DNA from 4 places in the Alkalimarinus coralli genome. Region 1 is predicted to be linked to each of the others. Evidence: predicted binding sites of a transcription regulator. Region 1 holds the regulator's gene; each other region holds the start of a gene.
What was found. The regulator FNR, encoded in region 1, switches genes on or off when oxygen is low (the NO sensors DNR and NnrR bind a similar motif). The targets are predictions, from matches to a motif close to TTGATCTAGATCAA.
Positions count from the first base shown of each region.

Region 2: the regulator FNR is predicted to act here: its motif matches at 2,116-2,129, upstream of MY523_RS10225 (nitrite reductase).
Region 3: the regulator FNR is predicted to act here: its motif matches at 1,970-1,983, upstream of MY523_RS08875 (cytochrome ubiquinol oxidase subunit I).
Region 4: the regulator FNR is predicted to act here: its motif matches at 1,569-1,582, upstream of MY523_RS09250 (universal stress protein).

Region 1 covers NZ_CP096016.1:2,852,074-2,857,477, forward strand. The annotation lists gene fabB (beta-ketoacyl-ACP synthase I) at 1-759, shown strand, start outside; gene MY523_RS12790 (hypothetical protein) at 1,060-2,172, shown strand; gene fnr (fumarate/nitrate reduction transcriptional regulator Fnr) at 2,328-3,089, shown strand; gene MY523_RS12800 (OmpW/AlkL family protein) at 3,355-4,092, shown strand; gene MY523_RS12805 (hypothetical protein) at 4,196-4,594, opposite strand; gene alr (alanine racemase) at 4,693-5,404, opposite strand, start outside.
Region 2 covers NZ_CP096016.1:2,308,570-2,313,973, forward strand. The annotation lists gene MY523_RS10210 (4Fe-4S binding protein) at 1-12, opposite strand, end outside; gene MY523_RS10215 (cbb3-type cytochrome c oxidase subunit I) at 185-1,576, opposite strand; gene MY523_RS10220 (c-type cytochrome) at 1,587-2,033, opposite strand; gene MY523_RS10225 (nitrite reductase) at 2,393-4,036, shown strand; partial or broken gene MY523_RS21855 (NapC/NirT family cytochrome c) at 4,314-4,871, shown strand; gene MY523_RS10235 (ethylbenzene dehydrogenase-related protein) at 4,923-5,404, shown strand, end outside.
Region 3 covers NZ_CP096016.1:2,008,487-2,013,890, reverse strand. The annotation lists gene MY523_RS08880 (sensor histidine kinase) at 1-1,859, opposite strand, end outside; gene MY523_RS08875 (cytochrome ubiquinol oxidase subunit I) at 2,207-3,610, shown strand; gene cydB (cytochrome d ubiquinol oxidase subunit II) at 3,612-4,601, shown strand; gene dnaX (DNA polymerase III subunit gamma/tau) at 4,887-5,404, shown strand, end outside.
Region 4 covers NZ_CP096016.1:2,091,630-2,097,033, forward strand. The annotation lists gene MY523_RS09240 (hypothetical protein) at 111-938, shown strand; gene MY523_RS09245 (hypothetical protein) at 1,069-1,545, opposite strand; gene MY523_RS09250 (universal stress protein) at 1,669-2,100, shown strand; gene MY523_RS09255 (DUF6901 family protein) at 2,153-2,833, opposite strand; gene MY523_RS09260 (ATP-binding cassette domain-containing protein) at 3,017-4,948, opposite strand; gene MY523_RS09265 (hypothetical protein) at 5,216-5,404, shown strand, end outside.

The DNA.
Region 1 (5,404 bases):
AACTACTCAATATCGTCGGCGTGTGCAACAAGCTCCCACTGTATTGGGCATGGTATGGAGCAGATACAGTCTGGCAAGCACGATATTATTTTTGCTGGCGGCGGCGAAGAAGAACACTGGACTCAATCCATGCTGTTCGACGCAATGGGCGCACTCTCAACTAAATACAACGATGCACCTGAAACGGCTTCGCGCCCATTCGATGAAAGCCGTGACGGCTTTGTTATTGCTGGCGGGGGTGGAATGCTGGTGCTCGAAGAACTGGAACATGCTAAAAAACGAGGCGCGCCTATTTATGCAGAGTTAGTAGGCTATGGTGCCTCGTCAGATGGATACGACATGGTGGCACCTTCTGGAGAAGGCGCAATACGCTGCATGCAAGAAGCATTGGCGACCGTCGATAGCCCCGTTGATTATATTAACGCGCATGGCACCAGTACCCCGGTTGGAGACGTATCAGAACTGCGGGCGGTAAAGGCCGTTTTTGACAGCAATGTTCCCCCGGTATCTTCTACCAAGTCACTCTCCGGCCACTCGCTGGGTGCGGCTGGCGTTCATGAGGCGATTTATTCCCTGTTAATGCTTGAGCATGGGTTTATTGCAGCCACCGCCAATGTGACAAAATTGACAGAGGAATCAGAGGGAATACCGGTGATTACCGGCAACGCGATAGAGCAAAAACTAAATACTGTCATGTCAAACAGCTTTGGCTTTGGCGGCACCAATGCAACGTTGGTATTTAGAAAAGTAAGCCACTAGGCTTTATTCATCCATAGGGGGCAAGACATCCCCTATGGATGCTATTCCCTCCCCTGACTACGCGCCCATTCCTGCCCCCCATTGATTTACCAACCACTTACCACACATTCTTTTTCCGAAAGAGACCTTTGCACGACGTTATGAGCGAAGTAGTCATGCAAAGGTTTCCAAAAATAGCACATCAATAGGTCTATTGATGCAAATCAACACCCCTATTACGTCGTTGAGTAGACTACAGTTTCCAGATTAGATGTTAGTGAGTATGCCACCCTCGGGCGTTGAACAAATTTAGGAATAATAATGGGATCTCCATTTGAGAAGATTACCCCAATAATAGCTGACCACCGAACACTACAGGATGTTTTTGGGGATAATGCATACCCAACAAGCCGCACTATGAGACAAATTTTTTCACACAAAGACTGGCTATTTTGCACAAATAGTTTCCGATATGACTCTCCGGACAAGCCAGGTCTATTCGTTGAAGACAGAGGGTTTAGTCTTCAGAGCTATACTGACATCATTACCAACAGCAACAGAACAAACTCTGAACTTGCATTAAGCTTGTCTATGCCGCTGCAAAATACGTTGTGCAGTTTTCCTAAGCAAAATAACAGCACCACAAGCAAAATCACCCCGGTTAGAAATTATATCGACCACCTGCTCCATGAAGTTCGTTTACTGAGTGACCTAATCCCCAGAACTCGCCGCATTAATTATATTCACTGGCAGGGGGAGATTGCTCAACTGCTAAGCCCGGCAGAAATGACAGAGATTATGTATTCGCTCAATAAAGCCTTTACGCTACAAAATGAACAAGAAGGCACCTATGTCATTGAACTGGAGAAAGTGCCTGCGGATGATGCAATTATTGCGCTGATAAAAGGCTTGGGCTTTAACCATATTTGCCTCGGCACCCAGAACAGGGATCAAGGCCCTATTGATTTTGATTTTTTAGCCGACCAGGTAAAAATATTCAAGCAGTATGGCTTCAAAACGGTCAACGTACGATTTCTTACCAGACAACATGAGTCATGCGAACAGCTCAGTGAAAAACTGGAAGGGTTAATTGGTATCGACCCGGATACCATTTACTTAATAGACGAAGAAGAGCGTCAATCAGTCCTTTCAGGCGTCGAAGCCGAAGAGACAACCACCTGTGACTGTCATAAAGAGTTTGAAAACAGGCTTATTGAAGCAGGGTTCCAGAAACTGAATCATGTTAAATTCTCAAGGGACAATTCAGTGTCCAAGGGTATATCCGGTGATTTAGTTGGCATAGGTTTAGGCGCGACCAGCCTAATTGAAAACTCGTTTTCTCATAACGTCGACCAGCTTGATCAGTACTACCAGAAACTACAAAGTGGTCAGCTGCCTTTTGGTTATGGAGGTTATATCCGCCCCAAGTACTAACCCTTATTAGACTAAAGTATTAGTTCCTGCAATTTGCCTCCTTATCCTTCTATATCTAGTAAGTTTATATGCTAGAATTGCCTCATCTATGTTCCAAAAAGCATAAAAATTGATTATCCTGATGGAATAAAAGCTATTAACCGAGTAAAGCGAAGATGAGTGAGAAAATAGCAGCTATTGATCCGCAACCAGCAACAGGTATCCATCAGTCCTGCTTACAGTGCAGTCTGAGCAACCTGTGCATTCCAATTGCAGTTAACAAAGATGACATTGATCGCCTTGAAGACCTCATAAAACAAGGGAAGACGATCAACCGGGGAGATCATATTTTCAAGGAGCACTCCCCCTTTAAATCTTTATTTGCAGTTCGTAGCGGCGCAATTAAAACCTACTCAGTTACCGAAGATGGTGAAGAACAGGTAACCGGTTTTTACCTCCCTGGAGAGATAATTGGTCTCGATAGCACCAATACAGATTCGTACAGCTGTTCAGCAAAAGCACTTGAACGCGCCAGCGTCTGCGAAATTCCTTTCGGCCAACTCGAAACACTGGCTGCTAAAATCCCAACACTCCAGCACCACTTTTTTTCGCTGATGAGCAAAGAGATTCAGGGCAGTCGGCAACTCACCATGCTGCTTAGTAAAAACACCGCTGAAGAGAGAATAGCCTCCCTGTTACTAAGCCTTTCCAGCCGATTCAAGCTACGCAAGCTGTCCGGCACACAGTTCCGACTCCCTATGCCCCGAAATGATATTGGCAACTATTTGGGACTTGCTGTAGAAACAGTAAGCCGGGTATTTACCCGTTTCCAAAAAAGTGGGCTTATTTCAGTTCAGGGGCGAGAGGTCATTCTTGAAGATATGGATGCACTTGTAGATATCGTTAAAAATCACGGCAAGTGTATGAAAGGCGAATAAATTCACACCTCCCCTCCCCGAAAAAGAGGCTTAATGCCTCTTTTTTTATATCTACTTATTAGTTACTCAAAACAACACAACAAAAAAATACCTCCTTATAGGTATCTTTAGTTAACTTGATTTATCTCATTTTATTTTCATTTCTCACACTTGCCACCAATAGCCGATATTATTTTATTGCGATATGTCAATTTAACAAAATTCACCATAGCTACACTGCGCCCATCACAACTTAATCACTTCGAAACTCAATCAGGGTAGCTATATGTTAAAAAATGCATTAACTTCATCTCTTGTTGCTGGTTCACTATTAATTAGCCAATCTGCTTTTGCTTATGAAGCAGGAGATATTTTCATTAAAGGCGGTATCGCAACTGTCGATCCCCAAGAATCCAGCTCAGACATTGTTATAAATACCCCGGCTCTGGGCCCTGCCACTGGTGCAAAAGTAGGCCTGAATTCTGATACCCAATTAGGATTAGTATTCAGCTATATGGCGACCGACAGAATCGGTATTGAGCTACTTGCTGCAACACCATTCAAGCACGACATTTCTGGCGCTGGCGCAATCTCAGGCGTTGGAAAACTGGGTGACACCAAGCACCTTCCACCAACGCTCAGTGTGCAGTATTACCTGGCAGAGCCAGACGCAAAGTTCCAACCTTATGTTGGAGCCGGTATCAACTACACTATTTTCTTTGACGAAGGAACTACAGATACACTAACAAACTCAATTGGTGCATTGGCAGGCCTGACTGGTACGCCAGGTGTGGTAGCCACAAGCACCAAGCTTGATATTGATGACTCAATTGGCGCTTCGCTACAAGCGGGTTTTAACTATGAAATCACAGAAAATGCCGGGCTAACCGCAGCTGTTTGGTGGATCAACATCGATGCCGATGCTGAAATTACCGCGCAAACCAATGTGGGAACAGTAAAAGCAAATGTTGATGTTGAAGTAGACCCTTACGTTTACATGCTAGGCGCATACTATAAGTTTTAAGCCTACAGTAAGTTTTAAGCCAAACACCAATAAGAGAACCTGGCCTTTAACAAGGTCAGGTTTTTTATTTAGAGATATTGGTTAAGGTCTACCCTTAAAGTCTTCAATCTTCAGACTCTATAACACGAAGAGCAAACAACCCACCCAGAAACGCAAAGAAAGCCCCCAGTACAACCATAACAACCGCCATCAATGTAATGCTACTATTTTCTGCCGAGGAAGTTACCGAAGCAACGCCCGCTAAGAAGCCAACAGCTGCGGCGTGCCACGCTTGCTTTTGATTTGCAATCGTACCTGTTAAAAGCCCTCCAAATGCCATCGTCAGGCAATAAACCAGCATTGCAAAGATAAACCAAATTTCTTGTTTATAGGTTGAGAAAAATACATAGTCACTCGCTGCCATGCCTATGTATGACGCTAGCAGCACATAAATAGCCTGGCCGAACAGCCCCACCAAGATCGTCACTACCAACCCGATAATAAGCGCTTTCCAACTGATCATTGAATTTATCCTGAAAATGGGAATTATTGTAAAGCTGAAGTGTATATTAGCGAGTGCTGGAAGGAATTGACTTACTACAGATCACTCAAGTTAAGATGTCACTCTTCGGAATATAACCTTGGCACTCTTGATGTAACACCCGTTAGCAGCTCATAGCCAATCGTTCCGGCAGACATAGCAACCTCGTCGACTGAAACGTTCTTGCCCCAAAGCTCGACGGCATCCCCCACTTTGGCATCGGGGTGATAAGTAAGGTCAACCGTCAGCATATCCATTGAAACACGACCTATTAGCGGTACAACGCGGTCCCCCACCCATACAGGCGTACCTGTTTCGGCATGACGCGGGTAGCCATCACCATACCCCACCGCAATGGTACCCACTTTGGTTTCGCGACTCGCACGCCACGTCCCACCGTAGCCCACGCAATCCCCTGCATTCACTTCATGTATCGCCATAATACGTGACTCAAGCGACATGACTGCGGCTAACCCAAGGGCTTCTGAGGATAAGTGCGGCATAGGTGAAGAACCATACAGTATGATTCCGGGCCTGACGCAATCAAAATGTGCAGACTTATGGGCGAGCAACGCTGCGGAATTGGCAGCAGTCAACAATAACCCCTCAGACATTGAGCCCAGATTATTAACCACCGAACTAAACAGCGCCAGTTGTCGCTCTGTTTCTGTAGTCTCTAACTCATCGGCGCTAGAGAAATGGGTCATAAGCCCTACAAGCTTAACCAACGGGGTCTGCTTAAGCCTGTAGACCAACTCGCGCGCCAAGGCGGGCTTGAACCCCAACCTGTTC
Region 2 (5,404 bases), 540 kb from region 1:
AAGATTTTTCATCTATCCACCCTATTCCGGTAAGATGAAGCCTTTACATTAAAAATAGAACGAAAAAGGCGACCTTCAAACCTTGGTTTTTAAGCCGCCTTTTTTGGTAACAGGGCTGTTTCGCCGCCCTTTCAGGCTATTTGACTGAAAGGGCAAAAACCCCAACAGCCATGCCTGGACTATTCTATGATTCAGCTACTTCAACTGCATCACCCTTCACAAAGAAGCTAGCGATGTAAGTTAATAGGCCGATAAAGAATATTACGCCAGAGATTTCACGTAACCAGTAGAACAACGCGATGTTATCCTGCGTCGCCATAAAGGATAGCGCCTGACCAGACTCCGGAATACGCTGCATCCAAACCTGCAAGATACCTGCAGCGGTTAGGAATAGCGTGATGAATACCATCGCGATAGTCATTAGCCAGAAGCTCCACATTTCAAGAACCTGAGCCTGACGAGAGTTGCCGTTTGGACGACCACGCATAATTGGCATTGAGTAAGAGATCATTGTGATAACGATCATTACATATGCGCCATAGAATGCCATATGTCCGTGAGCTGCGGTTACCTGAGTTCCGTGAGTGTAATAGTTCACTGGAGCCAAAGTATGAAGGAAGCCCCACACACCTGCGCCCAAGAACGCCATTACAGCACACCCTAATGCCCATAAAGTAGCAGCACGGTTAGGATGCTCACGACGACGACGGCTAACCATGTTGAATGCAAACACAGTCATCATGAAGAATGGAATAGGCTCAAGTGCAGAGAAGATAGAACCCAAGTAGTGCCAGTACTCTGGTGGACCAATCCAGAAGAAGTGGTGACCTGTACCAATAATACCTGTGATCAATGCCATTGCGATAATGATGTACAACCACTTTTCAATAACTTCGCGGTCAACACCCGTTACTTTGATTAATACAAAGGCCAGAATTGCACCCATGATCAATTCCCATACACCTTCAACCCATAGGTGAACTACCCACCACCAGAAGTATTTATCCAATGCCAGGTTATGAGGGTTATAGAAAGAGAACAGGAAGAACAGTGCCAAACCTAACAGACCAGTAATCAATACAATATTGATTACAGTTTTACGGCCTTTAAGTACAGTCATACCAATATTGAACAAGAAGCCCAATGCAACAATAACAACACCGACTTTGGTGATGGTCGGCATTTCAAGGAACTCACGCCCCATGGTAGGCAGTAGACCATTACCTGTGATTTCAGCCAATGTCGCATAAGGAACAGCAAGATAACCAATAATGGTCAACGTACCTGCTGCAGCAAATATCCAGAACAACGCCCAGGCTAACTTGGTGCTGTATAGCTCAGTTTCTGCTTCTTCAGGCACCAGATAATAAGCAGCACCCATGAAGCCAAACAACAACCAGACAATAAGCAAGTTGGTATGAACCATACGCGCTACGTTGAAAGGTATTTCAGGGAATAAAAAGTCACCCACCACGTACTGTAAGCCTATAATCAAACCGAATACGATCTGACCAACAAACAGCGCGAGGGCAAAAATGAAGTACGGCATTGCAGCCGACTGTGATTGAAATTTCATTCTGCTCTCCTTAACCTTCTACATTCGGTGGCCAGTCGTTAGTATTGATCCCGTTTGCGTATATAAGGAACGCAGCCAAGTCTTCTAACTCCTGATCATTGAGGTTAAATTGTGGCATTTGACGACGACCCGGTACGTTAGTAGGCATCGCATTCATCCAGCCCTTAAAGTAGCCTACAAATGCTTCTTCATTCCCCATGCCTCGTCGCTGGAATACGTTACCCAGTTCTGGTGCAAAGTAAGCACCCTCACCAAATAAGCTATGACAGCCCAGGCAGTTATTTTCTTCCCAAAGCAATTTACCGTTAGCAACAGACTCCGTTAAGTTTTCACGGTTGTCTCGCTCCGGCATCGCTTGCATAGTGTCGAACGTTAGGCCAAGAAACAACAAGATAAAGAAGGTACTCCCCCCCAAATAGATGTTTCTGGCCATGCTCTTGGTAAAGCGCTCAGCCATTTCGATGCTCTCCTTCGTTATTAGCAATTGTTGTCAGCAATTGAGTGCACGCTAAAGGTACGCGTCCACAGATTTAAAACCCTTGATTTTGGTCAACCTTATAATTTTAAAAAAAGTTTTTTTCACAAAAACCACCTCCCGATACTTACTTCTATCTAATCAAACACAAGACATACTTATTTATAGGTATTAGCAACTTATATTCAAAAACACATAAACCATAACCCAGATCAATCTTTTATCAATTAGGTTTTTGATTTTTAACTCTCATTATTTCTCTTGATGAGAGTCAAGGTTTGTAATTCCTTAGAGGCATAACTTTACTTCCGACAATTAGTCCTTGAAGGGAGACGTCATCAATGAGAAAAACTCTAAAATTAGGAAAGCTAGCGGCAGCAGTCACCCTGACTACAGCAGCTCTTTCTGGAAGCACTGGAGCGTTTGCTGCAGCTGCTGCAAAACCCACTCTTAGCGAAGCTGACTTTGAAACAGCAAAGACACTTTACTTCCAGCGTTGTGCAGGTTGCCACGGTGTTTTGCGTAAGGGTGCAACAGGTAAAAACCTTGAACCTAAAGAGACCCTGAAGAAAGGCCAGAAGCGTTTAGAGAAAATCATCGCTTACGGTACTGAAGGCGGCATGAACAACTTTGACGATATCTTTAGTAAAAAAGAGATCTCAATGCTTGCTACCTATATCCAGATGGAACCACCTGTTCCACCTGAAATGTCTCTAGAAATGATGAAGAAACATACCAAAGAGTATGTTGCTCCAAAAGATTACCCAACCAAGCCATTACACGGCCGCAACTGGGAAAACTTTTTCGTAGTAATCGAGCGTGACGCAGGTAAAGCCGCTATTGTCGATGGCGACAAGCATGAGATCGTTGCTCACATCGATACTGGCTACGCGGTACACGTAATCAAAGGTTCAGAGCACCACAAAACACAACATCCTAAAGATGCTGTAGGACGTTTCTGGTACACCATCGGTCGCGACGGTAAAGTCAACAAGATCGATTTGTGGCAGACTCCAGAGAAGATGCTTGTAGCTGAAACCAAGATGGCATATGACGCTCGAGATATCGCGGTATCTGGTGACGGTAAATATGTTATTGCTGGCGGTTACTGGCCTCCACACTTCGTAATCATGGACGCAGAAACACTTGAGCCTCTGAAAGTCGTTTCTTCTCGTGGTATCAACGTTGACGGTGAGTACGTAAACGAAGCACGTGTTGCGGCAATCTACACCACACCTAACGAGCCAACCTGGATGGTTGCTATTAAAGAGCTAGGCCAAATGTGGCAGGTTGATTACAGCGACATCGACAACCTACGTATCGAGCAAATGGATACAGCCAAATTCCTGCATGATGGCTTCTTCGACCCAACAGGTCGTTACTTCCAGATCGCAGCAAACGCATCTAACAAGATGGTTGTTGTAGATACTAAAGAGCGTAAGCTTGAGAAGATGATCGACGTTGCTTCACTTCCACACCCAGGACCAGGTGCTAACTGGACTGATAAGAAGTGCGGCCCTGTTGGCGCAACCACTCACCTTGGTAAAGGCGAAGTTTCTGTTTGGGGCAACGACCCAATCGGGCACCCAGATCAAGCGTGGAAAATGTGTTACACCGTTGAAACTGATGGTGCTGGCGTATTCATCCGAACTCACCCTGACTCACAATACGTTTGGGCTGATCAGTTGAAGCACCCAGAGCCAGAAGTACAGCAAAGCGTTCAGGTTTTCGACAAAGATACACATGAGATTGTTAAAACTATCCGTGTAACTGAAGAAGAAGGCAAAGCTGCACTTCACATGGAGTTCAACCAAGACGGCACAGAAGTTTGGGTTTCAGTTTGGAACCGTGCTGACGCGAAGAACCCAACCGGTGAAATCGTAGTTTATGACGCGAAGACACTTAAAGAGAAGACTCGCATCAAAGGTCTAACCACACCTACTGGTAAGTTCAACGTATTTAACCGTGCGAACCACAAAACCTAGTAGTTGTAGCAAAACCAAGGAGGACATTGTATTCAATGTCCTCCATTTTGCCGTACGGCATCGAGCAAACCTGGCCGATAACGTAAGGCACATAGTGCAAAAAACATAAAAGAACTTTATTTCCTTCTCGTACCATCTACATGATGCGGTACACCTGGGAAATAACGTCAATAAAAGAATCAGGTTATAAATCTGTAAAAGAAAAGACGACAGGGCTTGCCACAAGCAATAACTCCGTTGTCTTCTCCTATTCGAGCAGCCTGGGTGGAGCAAAGCAATGAAGAATAAGTCCTGGTTACAGGAACTTTTATCCAAAAAGATAATTCTGGGTACCACTATCGGAACCTCCCTGATATTCATGGCAATAGGTGTCATCTTCTGGGGTGGTTTTAACTGGTCTCTGGAAATGACTAACACCGAAGAATTTTGTATCTCATGCCATGAAATGGAAGAGAACGTTTATGTAGAATACAAAGAAACCATTCACTACAGTAACCGCTCCGGTGTTCGTGCAACCTGCCCTGATTGCCACGTACCGAAAGACTGGATACACAAAATCCAGCGCAAGATTCAAGCGTCGAATGAAGTACTTCATAAAATTTTGGGCACTATCGATACGCCTGAAAAATTTGATGCCAAACGCCTGGAACTTGCTAAAAATGAATGGAAACGAATGAAAGAGTCGGACTCCCGCGAGTGCCGAAACTGCCACAACTTCGAATCCATGCACCAGAATTCGCAAAAGCCACGCGCACTTAAGCAGCACACGGCGGCAATCCAACAGGGTAATACCTGTATTGACTGCCACAAAGGCATTGCACACAAGAGCGTTCGTCACCTGCTAACAGACGAAGAACTGGAAGAACTTGAAGCGCCAGACCCTGAAATGGCTAAACCTGACGCGACTCTCCATTTATTCCAGCGTGATATCGAAGCTGCAGAGCAGGCCAAACTAGACGCTGAAGCAGAAAAGGTTCGCAAAGAAGAGGAAAAAGCACGTAAAAAAGCCGAAGCGGCTAAAAAAGCTGAAGAAGCAGCAGCTTCAGGTGCCTCGACTGCAAAGGCAACCCCAGCAACGGCTGGTGCAACCAGCGGTGTTAACTGGGATTCCGTTCCATCCAGAGATATTACTCTGTTCTTCCCTGGAACTGCATCAATTGAGTGGATTCACGGCAGAGAGCACGGCGGAAAGAGAGCATTCACTAAAGGTGATCGGTGCGTAGAGTGTCACGACGCTGAAACAATGGATATGGGTGCCAAAATCGTAACCGGCGAGAAACTTGAAGAGTCAGTAATTCCTGGTAAGCGCGGCAGCATCCCGGTGACTGTTCAGGCGACTTACGACGCAGAGAACCTGTACATGAAGTT
Region 3 (5,404 bases), 840 kb from region 1:
GTAACCGGCCAGCCAGCATCGGTATGATGCCAGACACGGCCGTTATGAGCGTCGACAATCCTGCGTACAATGGCGAGTCCTAAGCCGCTGCCCCCACTTCGTTTGCTGATGAATGCTGAAAACAGCTGCGATGTTATATCTGGTGAAATTGACGGGCCATTATTGTGGATGTGGATCAGCAGATTTTCTTCAACTATTTGGGCTTGAACCTTAATCTCACCATGCTCTTTTTGGTTTACAAATGATGCCGCATTTTCAAGCAAGTTGATGAGTACTTGAGATAGTTTTTGTGGGTCAACGTTAGCCCATAGCTCATCAGGTGTCTCGACGCGGATCTTTACCTTGAATAATTTACGTGTCTGTTCTGCAACATTGATAATAAGTGCTGTTATTGATGTAGGCTGAAGATGCAGTTTTATTTGACCGGCGTAAGTTAAAATATCTTGAATCAGCAGTTCGGCTCTTTCAACTTGGCTGGTGATATGGTCTCTGACTGGTTTGACGGTTTGCGTGGCAGCCATATTAATTATATTGAGCGGGTTTCGCAGTTCGTGTGCGATTACCGCCGTCAGGCTCCCTAGTTCGACCAGGTGCTCTTGTTCCAGTTTTTCACGCTCCGCAGCAGCTAATCTCATTCCGCGGTCTAACGCTGCACAGGCTGCGGGTAACAGGGTGCATATAACTTCTGCCAGGTGTTGCTCGCTTGGTGTGGTGTGTTGCCACCCTGTTAGCTCGCTTTTCCAGTGTTCACTGCTTTCTGATACGACTGTATTAATGATAAAGGTGGGGGTGTCTGGCTGTGTAATGACGGGGTCATCTGACTGAGTTGCGGTTTGATTAATCATTACCGAGATAGGGGTGGTACTGTTATGCGACCATAGTTCGTTTAATGCGAATTTAAGCTCGTCCCAGTCGGCGACCTGATCTAGTTGGTTGCACCACTGTTCCAGTTTTGCTTGGTCGATGCGGATCTCCGGGTAGATTAATCGATCAGCGAATCGTTGTGCCGGATGATAGAGCGCGGCCGCCAAAATAAGCAGTGCAGCGGAGTAGATTAATAGTTGCCACACGGGTGTGTGAGCCAACTCTGAAAACCCCCACTTGGTTGCTAGTGCCAGTAGTGCGGACATCACCAGTACGGTAATGGTTACCAGTGCAAGCCATACCACGGCTCGATTCATGAATCGATTTACCTCAACCAGCTGGTAACGCACAACGGCATACACGAGCAATACGCCATATGCAGGAAAGGCCAGCATGGGGTAGGGGGAGATATTGACACCGATAGAAGGGAAGACAAAGCTGATAGACAGGGCAAAGCCAAGCCCACCGACGATAAACATAGCGATAATGGATCGTCTTTGGTTGGGGGGGCAGTCACGTTGTGCTTGAAGCAGTAGTAGGTGGGCGACGACACCAATAATGGCGGTATAGGCCAGGTTGACCCATCCTGCGGTATTGAGAGAAATGAAAGTTGTGAACTCAAGCCATTGGGTAAGCTCCGCGCCTGAAAGCGCAAGTGAGATTGCTGAGACCATACCGCTAATAAAATACAGTGTAGGAAACCCGGTTAGGTATACGCCAGCTTTTGGAATGTAGTCCTTGCAAAAGCTCAGTGTAAAATGCAAAAACGCCGTTGGAAGGATCGGGCTACTCAGTAACAGGGGAATAGCCCAGGTAGCGTCACCCCGGATGGCGAATAGGTGGCCTGCACACCAGAGGGCCAATGTTAGGCAGTAGATTCCCAGCGCTCTAAGGTAAACCGAATTTTGAGCGCGGTATATCAGCCATCCCCCTGCGGCGGTAGTGCTGATTAGCGTGGCCCACATAGAGAGTGAAAATACAACGACTAAGTTCATTTGTTCTGCTTGTATCGAAGGTAATGGGTTGAACTGTAAACAGTGTTTACAGTATTTTTGCCGATAAGTGTAAACACAGGTTGCGCTGGATTATAACTAACTTGTTAGAATTGAGCTAGATCAAGGCGTGTGCTGGCGTGGTGTGGCTGGCCGGTTTATTGCTACACGTATTTCTGCAATGCATTGCTGAATGTATTGTTGAATGTATTGCAGACATCACGCTGATCAAAGGAGGCCAATATGGCTGAGTGGTTATACTCTATTATAAGTGTCGTTGTAGTGGTTGGAGTTTCAGGTGGGTATGTTTTGTTGCCCGGTGTGGTTAAAGCAAAAGAAGGAGAGGTGTAATGGATCCGGCCATTCTGTCACGAATGCAGTTTGCGTTTACCATCAGTTATCACATCATTTTCCCCACCATTACGATTGGCCTATCCGTGTATCTAGCGGTCATGGAAGGGATGTGGCTTAAAACCAAAAAAATAGAGTATTTGCAGCAGGTTAAATTCTGGCTAAAACCATTTGCGATTACGTTTGGAATGGGCGTGGTTTCTGGTGTGGTTCTATCCTACCAGTTTGGTACTAACTTCAGTCGTTTTTCCGAGGTTGTAGGGCCTATTCTAAGCCCTCTCTTGGCGTATGAGGTGTTAACCGCATTTTTTTTGGAGGCTGGATTTCTTGGCATAATGCTATTCGGCTGGAATCGTGTGTCACCTAAAATTCACTTTATGGCGACCGTTGTTGTGTGTGTTGGCACGTTGATGTCTGCGTTCTGGATATTAGCTGCTAACTCGTGGATGCACACGCCAACAGGTTATATATTTAACGAAGGTCGGTTTGAAGCGGGTAATTGGTTTGAAGTTATCTTTAATCCTTCCTTTCCCTATCGATACTTTCATATGGTCATTGCGAGCTTGCTTTCTGCCAGCCTAATCGTAGCTGGAATCAATGCGTGGTACTTGAAACGTAACCAGCACCGCACTTTCGCAAAGGTTGGGTTTTCGTTTGCCATGTGGAGTCTGCTGCTGTTAGCCCCGGTGCAGATTTTACTGGGCGATTTCCATGGGCTTAATGTGGCCGAACACCAGCCGGTGAAGCTAGCCGCGATGGAAGGTATATGGGAAAACGAGCAAGGTGCGCCGTTACGCCTGTTCGCAGTACCCGATGGAGAGTCTGAGAAAAATGACTTTGAAATCGCAATACCAAAGCTCGCGAGTTTAATTATTACTCATAGTCTGGACGGCGAAATTACCGGCTTAAAGTCGGTTGATAAAGCTGATCGCCCGCCGGTCGCCACTGTATTTTATTCTTTTAGAGTTATGCTGGCGTTAGGTGGGCTTATGCTGCTGTTGGCGCTAAGTGGTGCAATACTGCGGGCTAAGAAGCGCTTGTATAGCAGCAGGTTGCTTCATGCGTTCGCTTTTTATATGACACCTGCGGGAATTATTGCGACGCTCGCTGGATGGTTTGTCGTAGAAGTGGGCAGGCAGCCATGGCTGGTTCAGGGACTGGTCAGAACAGAAGATGTTGTTTCGATACTGCCTGCTGAAAACATCATGTTGACCCTTGGGTTGTTTGTTGTTGTCTACGGCTTGCTGTTTAGTGTGTATCTCTACTTTATTCGAAAGTTGATACACCAGGGGCCGCCCTCTATGGAGGAGTATAGTTCTGACAATGCGGCTGCTGATAACAGCGTTAATAGTCCCCTATTTAACCCGGTAGATGGGTTAGATTCGACAACAGGGAGTAAGTGATATGGATTGGGCAATAGTCTGGTTATTGATTCTAGGGTTTGGCGTACTAATGTACGTGGTGCTTGATGGTTTCTCTTTGGGTGTTGGTATTATTTCGCCGTGGTTAGGTGGTGAAGATCAGAAAGGCATGGCAATGCGGACGCTTTCCCACGTGTGGGATAGCAACCAAACCTGGTTGGTGTTTGGCGGTGTAGTGTTATTTGTGGCATTCCCGCAGGCCTATGCAGTGGTTTTATCCAAACTGTATTTGCCGATTATGCTTATGCTTATTGCTTTGATCTTTCGCGGGGTTGCTTTTGAGTTTCGTTTTAAGGCAGATAGCAGCCGACGATGGTGGGATCTTAGCTTCGCATTTGGCTGCACGCTGGCGACCTTATGTCAGGGGTTGATTTTGGGTACGTTGGTTCAAGGCATTCAGGTAGACCCTGCTATTCCTGTGTCATGGCTAACGCCCTTTAGCGCCCTTACTGCATTATCTCTATTGGCAGGGTACGGGTTGCTGGGTAGCTGCTGGTTGATACGAAAGTCAGAAGGTGATCTTGGCAGCAGAGCAAGAATGCTCGCTAAACCACTGTTGGCGGCAGTGCTTGTGGGGCTTGCTTGCGTATCGCTCTGGACGGTTATTAACGAGCCTTCTGTGTTAAACCGTTGGTTGAGTACACCCAATATCTATTTCCTGGCGCCAATACCGCTGTTGACTGTTGGTGTGGCGTTTGCGCTGTTAAGAGCGATTCGGAAGCCCGAGCACCATCACTTGATTCCGCTGTTGTTGGCAACCTCGCTTTTTGTCCTCTCACTTATTGGGCTGGTTGTTGGTATGTTCCCTTATATCATTCCGCGAGATGTCACCATTTGGCAGGCGATTGCGCCCGACAGTACCTTAAGCTTTTCGTTTATCGGAGTGATAATCTTCTTGCCGGTTATCTTGCTGTATAACGCATATGCTTACCGTGTTTTTTCTGGCAAAACAAATCAGGCAGACGGGTACTGATATCGCCGTCCTGGGTGGCTGTTTCTATCATGGCCACCCTTTTTAGGGGCCCATAAAAAGCAGTGCTTGTATGATAACAAGCCTGAAATGGTGCCCAGCCAAACCGTTAACAAGGCGAGGTTGCCCCGGTAATTACCAAGGCCAAAAATACTGCAAATAATCTGTTATTAGGCTAACAACGTCTTGTCAGGCTCTCTTCTTACCTAAATATCTCTCATAACTATTCTGTATATCCACCAAGACATGATAAGCTTGCGTTGTCGTTTTCTCAGGTAAAATAAACAGATGAGTTATCAGGTTCTCGCAAGAAAGTGGCGCCCCCAAAGCTTCAAGGAAATGGTGGGGCAAGAGCACGTACTTAAAGCGTTGATTCATTCCCTTGACCAGAAAAGATTACATCATGCTTATCTGTTCACTGGTACACGAGGTGTGGGAAAAACAACCATTGGGCGGATACTTGCCAAATGCCTCAATTGTGAAACCGAAATTACGTCAGTGCCTTGTGGCCAATGCGATGCCTGCCGGGAGATCACCGAGGGCAGGTTTGTTGACCTGATTGAAATTGATGCGGCCTCTCGTACCAAAGTGGAAGACATGCGAGAGCTGCTTGATAACGTACAATATGCGCCCACACGAGGGCGGTTTAAAGTGTACCTGATAGATGAGGTGCACATGCTCTCGCAGTCCAGTTTTAATGCATTGCTTAAAACACTGGAAGAGCCTCCTGAGCACGTCAAATTCCTGTTTGCGACCACTGATCCGCAAAAACTCCCCGTTACAATCTTGTCTCGCTGCCTGCAATT
Region 4 (5,404 bases), 760 kb from region 1:
TGGCAGACTAAATAAATAAATCAGAGTAGCTTTACCTGAAGTCTATTTGATGACGCACCCCGCTCAGGTTTCTCTGCTCAGTGACTAAAATAATAAGACGGAGAGTGTCAATGAAGCTATTCGCCGAATACTTTACGACGACTTATCGGCATTTAGCCAATACCTTTTTTTCAATCGCTCTATTATCAGTGGTAGCAACTGCCAGCGCACAAGAAAATGAAGAGGCAGCCAACCTTCTGAAAGGTTTCCACCAAGCCCAGATACAGTCCTACTTCACCATAAACGCCTTTTATAACTTTAGCGCCAACGACGGAGACAAAGCCCTGTTAGGCGATATTAATGAAGCAATCAATGAAGTTAACACAATACTCAACGCCCTCGAAGCATACCAGTCGGTTGGTTATGTCAAAGAAGACATCTCTATAGCCACTGAAAAGTGGCAACTTTATAAAACCACACTCAATACCATCATCAATGACATTCTTGATCAAGGCTATGCCGACTTACGCTTAATGTCAGATCTTGCACTTCAAAATCAGGATTTCACCAATCAGCTCGCATCGGCTTATGAGAAGGTTCTGCGAGAAACAAACTATAAACCCAACGAAGTTTCATCAAAAAGCCGAACATCAGCCCTGCTAATGGCCAGAATGATGACCAAGTATTCTGCTCGTACAACCTCAAATGTCAGCCAGGTTTTTCAGGGCAGCGAAACAGAAAAGACGATCGACGTACTGGCATCTGACCTAGATCAGCTACTTAAGTCATTGCTGTCAGTCAGCCAAGCCGAACAAAAGGATACAATAAACTCTGTTTTGACTAAATGGGATTTCATAAAGAGCTCGTATATCAATTACAACGAAAAGAACGTTAATTACGTTGTTAACCTTTACTCTAAACGCATTATTGATTCACTCGCAGATACATCAGACCTGTAAACACAGATATACAACTGGATGGCAGAAAAACAACATACTGCCATCCAGCATTTCCAGCTCCTACTTAGACCAAGCCCCTGCCTGCACTAGTTAAACCAAGTTAAACCAAGCTTCTGGCAGCCCCAAGCTCTTAAACCATCGCATGATTTACTCGGTCAAGGGCAAGTTTGATTTTTTCAACGTCTTCAGGCTCACCCGCTTCATTCCAAAATACCGAAGCACTTCCAGTCGTCAGCATTGCAAGACCACATGACGCAGGCAGAACCTGCATGGCTTGAAACACTGCCTCTCGGTCAACACCCGCCGGCACAGATTGATCGGTGAACACCCAAGAGCCACCCTCCTCTTTAAGAATATATAAAGCGCCTTGAAACGCCGTTCTGCGCTTCGAGAAGCTCAAGCTCTCATACAGCATCGTACCCAAAACGATATCTTCATACCTTACCAAGCGCTCTTTAAGCGCCTTATCAGGAACCCTTACCTTCAACCCTTCACGCATAGCCAGCTGTCTTAGCCGCATCCTCTGCCGATCTCTAGCGCTCGGCACTATCCAGAAAACAGAGCCCATTAGAGCCAGCACGACAAGTACTACAATCCATGAAGCCACAAAAACACCTTAATATTAAAAAATTGATGGCGAACAATAATAGTCTAAAAGAAGTTTGCAATCTGCCTTCCCCCCATTAAAGTTATACACATGCAGCAGATAAACCATTAAGAAGGGACATAGATGATGGAATACACCAAAATTTTAGCCGCAATTGACCTTACAGAGGAGTCCACCCAGGTTCTTGATCGAGCAAGCAGCTTAGCCAAGCTATATAGCAGCCAACTTGACATAGTGCACATCATTGAGCCTCTAGGGTACGCATACGGTGGAGACATCCCAATGGACTTAACAGAGGTGCAAACACAGCTGGAAGAGCACGCAAAGGCCTTTCTGGAGGGCGTTGGAAAGAAATATAGCATCCCCAGTGAAAACCAGCATGTCGTGATTGGCAGACCAGAAACAGAAATTCATCGCCTCGCCGAAGACAGCGCGAGCGACCTGGTGGTGGTCGGTAGCCATGGGCGGCATGGCATTCAGCTTTTACTGGGGTCAACGGCCAACGGCATTCTTCACGGTGCAAAGTGTGATGTACTAGCCGTTAGGATTCAGTAACTGGGGCAGGCTCTGCGATTAGGCTCGCCTGATTGCCTAATCGCAAACATATTCAATTGTTATCACCATCCAGAACCGTTTTCAATTTTTGCATTTGACTCTCTAAAGAAAAGCTAACACTAGAGGCCATGGAGAAAAAGCTTAGAAGCGCCTTAAGATTCGAGTCCCCTTCACAAACCGTGTGAATCCTTTGCCACAACGCCTGGTTTACCAGCTGTAACCGCTTATTTCTATCGACAAGGCCTTTCATAGCCCAATCAGGCTCCCGACCACTGCGCATTTCAAAATGCTGCTGAATGAGATATATAGAGACATTTCTCAAAATAAACTCATCGCTTGAGGCAAATGGCATATGGTGCTGTGCCATAGGCTTTAATTCAGACAAAATAGGACACTTGCTGGTAGCCAGCACCAACCCCATGAGCGATCGTAACCCTTCTTCCAACCCAGCATGCTTTGAATAGTTTCTTTCTGGCGTGGTGACTTTTACATCAACCTTTTGAAATGCTGGCTGAGACTTAAAATCTGCTACCAATCGCTGTATATCTAACGCGGCCGGACAATATTTTTCGCTCTTTGCTAACGGGCAATTTGCACACTGGCAGTGCTCTAATCTAGTCCACTCCTCTGCATTTTCATCTGCCCACTCATCAGTTATCTGAGGTCGCTCAATATCAACCTGATAAGCTAGCTGAGTGCTATCACTAAATTCAAAAACATAGTCAATTTTCATTCGCCACTAACACCACTTATAACGATTCCTTAAAAACAAAATAGATCACTCTCTTACCCTTGGGTGTATTTAATCACCGTGGTTTATTTATAGCTTATGTTCAGAATAAACACACCCATCTAATTGATTTATTTTACAATTATTTTATTTTTTAAAGATATTTTATGTAACAGCGTACAACAACTATGAGCCCGACATAGCCTCCAGCTCCACCCAGCGCTCCATTGCGTCATTTAGCTCGCTCTCCACAGACTCAAGCTCAGCTAATTTTGCACTGACCAGCTCATGATCCTGACTATAAAACCCAGAATCGCTCGTTTCGTTTTGAAGCTCATCCAGCTTAGCTTCAAGCTGTTCTATTTTTGCCGGGAGCTTCTCTAATTCCAACTTATGTTTGTAGCTTAGCTTTTTACCTTTAGCAACGTCATTCTTAGTCGTTACTGATGACGACTCAGGCTTCTCGTCACGCCCTTCGGATGAATCCGCCAGTTTTTTGTTTCCGGCCTCCTTACCCAGCTCATCAAAACCTCCAGTATATGAAACCCAGTCAGAATACCCCCCTATATACTCTTGAACCCTCCCTTCTTTTTCAAATACCAAGGTGCTTGTTACTACATTGTCTAAAAAATAGCGGTCATGGCTTGTGATCAATAACGTGCCTTTAAATGAGGTCAATAACTCTTCAAGCAGCTCCAGGGTATCAACATCCAGGTCGTTGGTGGGCTCATCCATCACTAAAATGTTGGCAGGCTTACTGAACAGTTTAGCCAGTAATAGCCGGTTCGTTTCGCCACCTGAAAGCGCTTTTACAGGGGAGCGAGCCCGAGCAGCGGTAAATAGAAAGTCATTTAGATAGCTAATTATATGCCTATCCTTTCCCGCAATAGAAAGAAACTCCCGTCCTTCTGAGACGTTATCTATCACTGTCTTTTCCGGATCCAGCGCACCACGAAGCTGATCAAAGTAAGCAATATCAAGCTTTGTACCCGTTCTAACTTCTCCCTCCGTGGGTTTCAAACGGCCCAAAAGCAACTTTAACAGCGTTGTTTTACCTGTCCCATTCTCGCCAATTAGTCCTATCCGGTCACCTCTCATGACCGATAGCGACAAGTTCTTAATCAGTGGACTCCCGCCAGGATAGGCAAAACTAATATTCTGAGCCTCTGCCACCAACTTGCCTGAGAGAGAGGCCTCTTCTAGCGAAATTTTAGCTTTGCCTTGCTTCTCTCTTCTTTCCTGTCTAATTTTCCGCAAGCTTTCCAGGTTTCTTACCCGCCCCTCATTTCTTGTTCTTCTCGCCTTGATCCCCTGCCTTATCCAGACCTCTTCTTCTGATAGCTTTTTATCAAACAACGCATTTTGACGAGCCTCATCTTCCAATAGCTTTGCTTTACCCTCTAAATACCCCTCATAGTTGCCAGGCCATGATGTTAAATTTCCTCGGTCAAGTTCAACAATCCTAGTCGCCAAACGCTTTATGAAAGACCTGTCGTGACTAACAAAAAGCAGTGCACCGCGAAAGTCTATCAGTTGCTTTTCAAGCCAGGCAATAGCAGGTATATCCAGGTGGTTGGTTGGCTCATCCAAAATCAGCACATCAGGCTCATTAACCAGCGCTTTAGCTAATAAAACACGCCTGCGCCACCCTCCAGAGAGTGAGTTCATCTTGCTGTCGGGATCTAAGTTGAAGCGTTTAATAAGGTGGTCAACCTTGTTATTTAACGACCATCCATCACATGCTTCGATTTTGGCCTGAACTCTCTCAAGCTCAACAAGACTGGATTCAGTAGACGCATGCTCTATCAACTCATGATACGTTGCTATCCAGCCCCCAACCTCATCCAATCCTTCTGCAACCACCTCAAAAACTGTTTTATCACTCGCGTCAGGGATATCTTGAGGCAGCGTACCAACCGTCACGCCATCCCGAAACCTAATCACCCCTGAGTCCGGAAGTACATCACCCGATACAATTTTTAATAAAGAGGACTTCCCTTCTCCATTGCGCCCTACCAGACAGACACGCTCACCCGCCTCTACCGAAAAATTAACACCATCCAGCAAGGGCTTAAGCCCGAATGCAAGACTTACATCATCAAACCTAACGTTTGACATCAAATAAACTCCAACTTATTTTTTATTCAAGAAATAGGGCTTCTAGTTCGCCAAATATTTAATTTTGTCTATTCTTTAAGTGACTTAAGATCACTTAAAGTTGATGACGTTCAGCCTGAAAGCAGGCTATAACGCAAAATATGAACACAGGTTGACGAGAATATATCCTTCCAACCCAGATGACCAGTATAACCTTTTATCCATTCGCATTGAGGCCAGCATGCAGATAACAACTCCAACCAATCATTCTTTCACAGGAGAGCCGCTTTGACTGATCGCAATTACAGCTCCAGTGCAAACAGTCCCGACCTGGATTGGAGCCAAGTACGCGAGACCATAAATATGCTTACGCTAGCAGTAGCTCAAATTGAAAGCACAATGAAAGAGGGCGAACAATCAGTATCCGAACTTACCGAGTCGTTTACCTATGTCGCTTCAAAGCTGAGCAACCTGGCA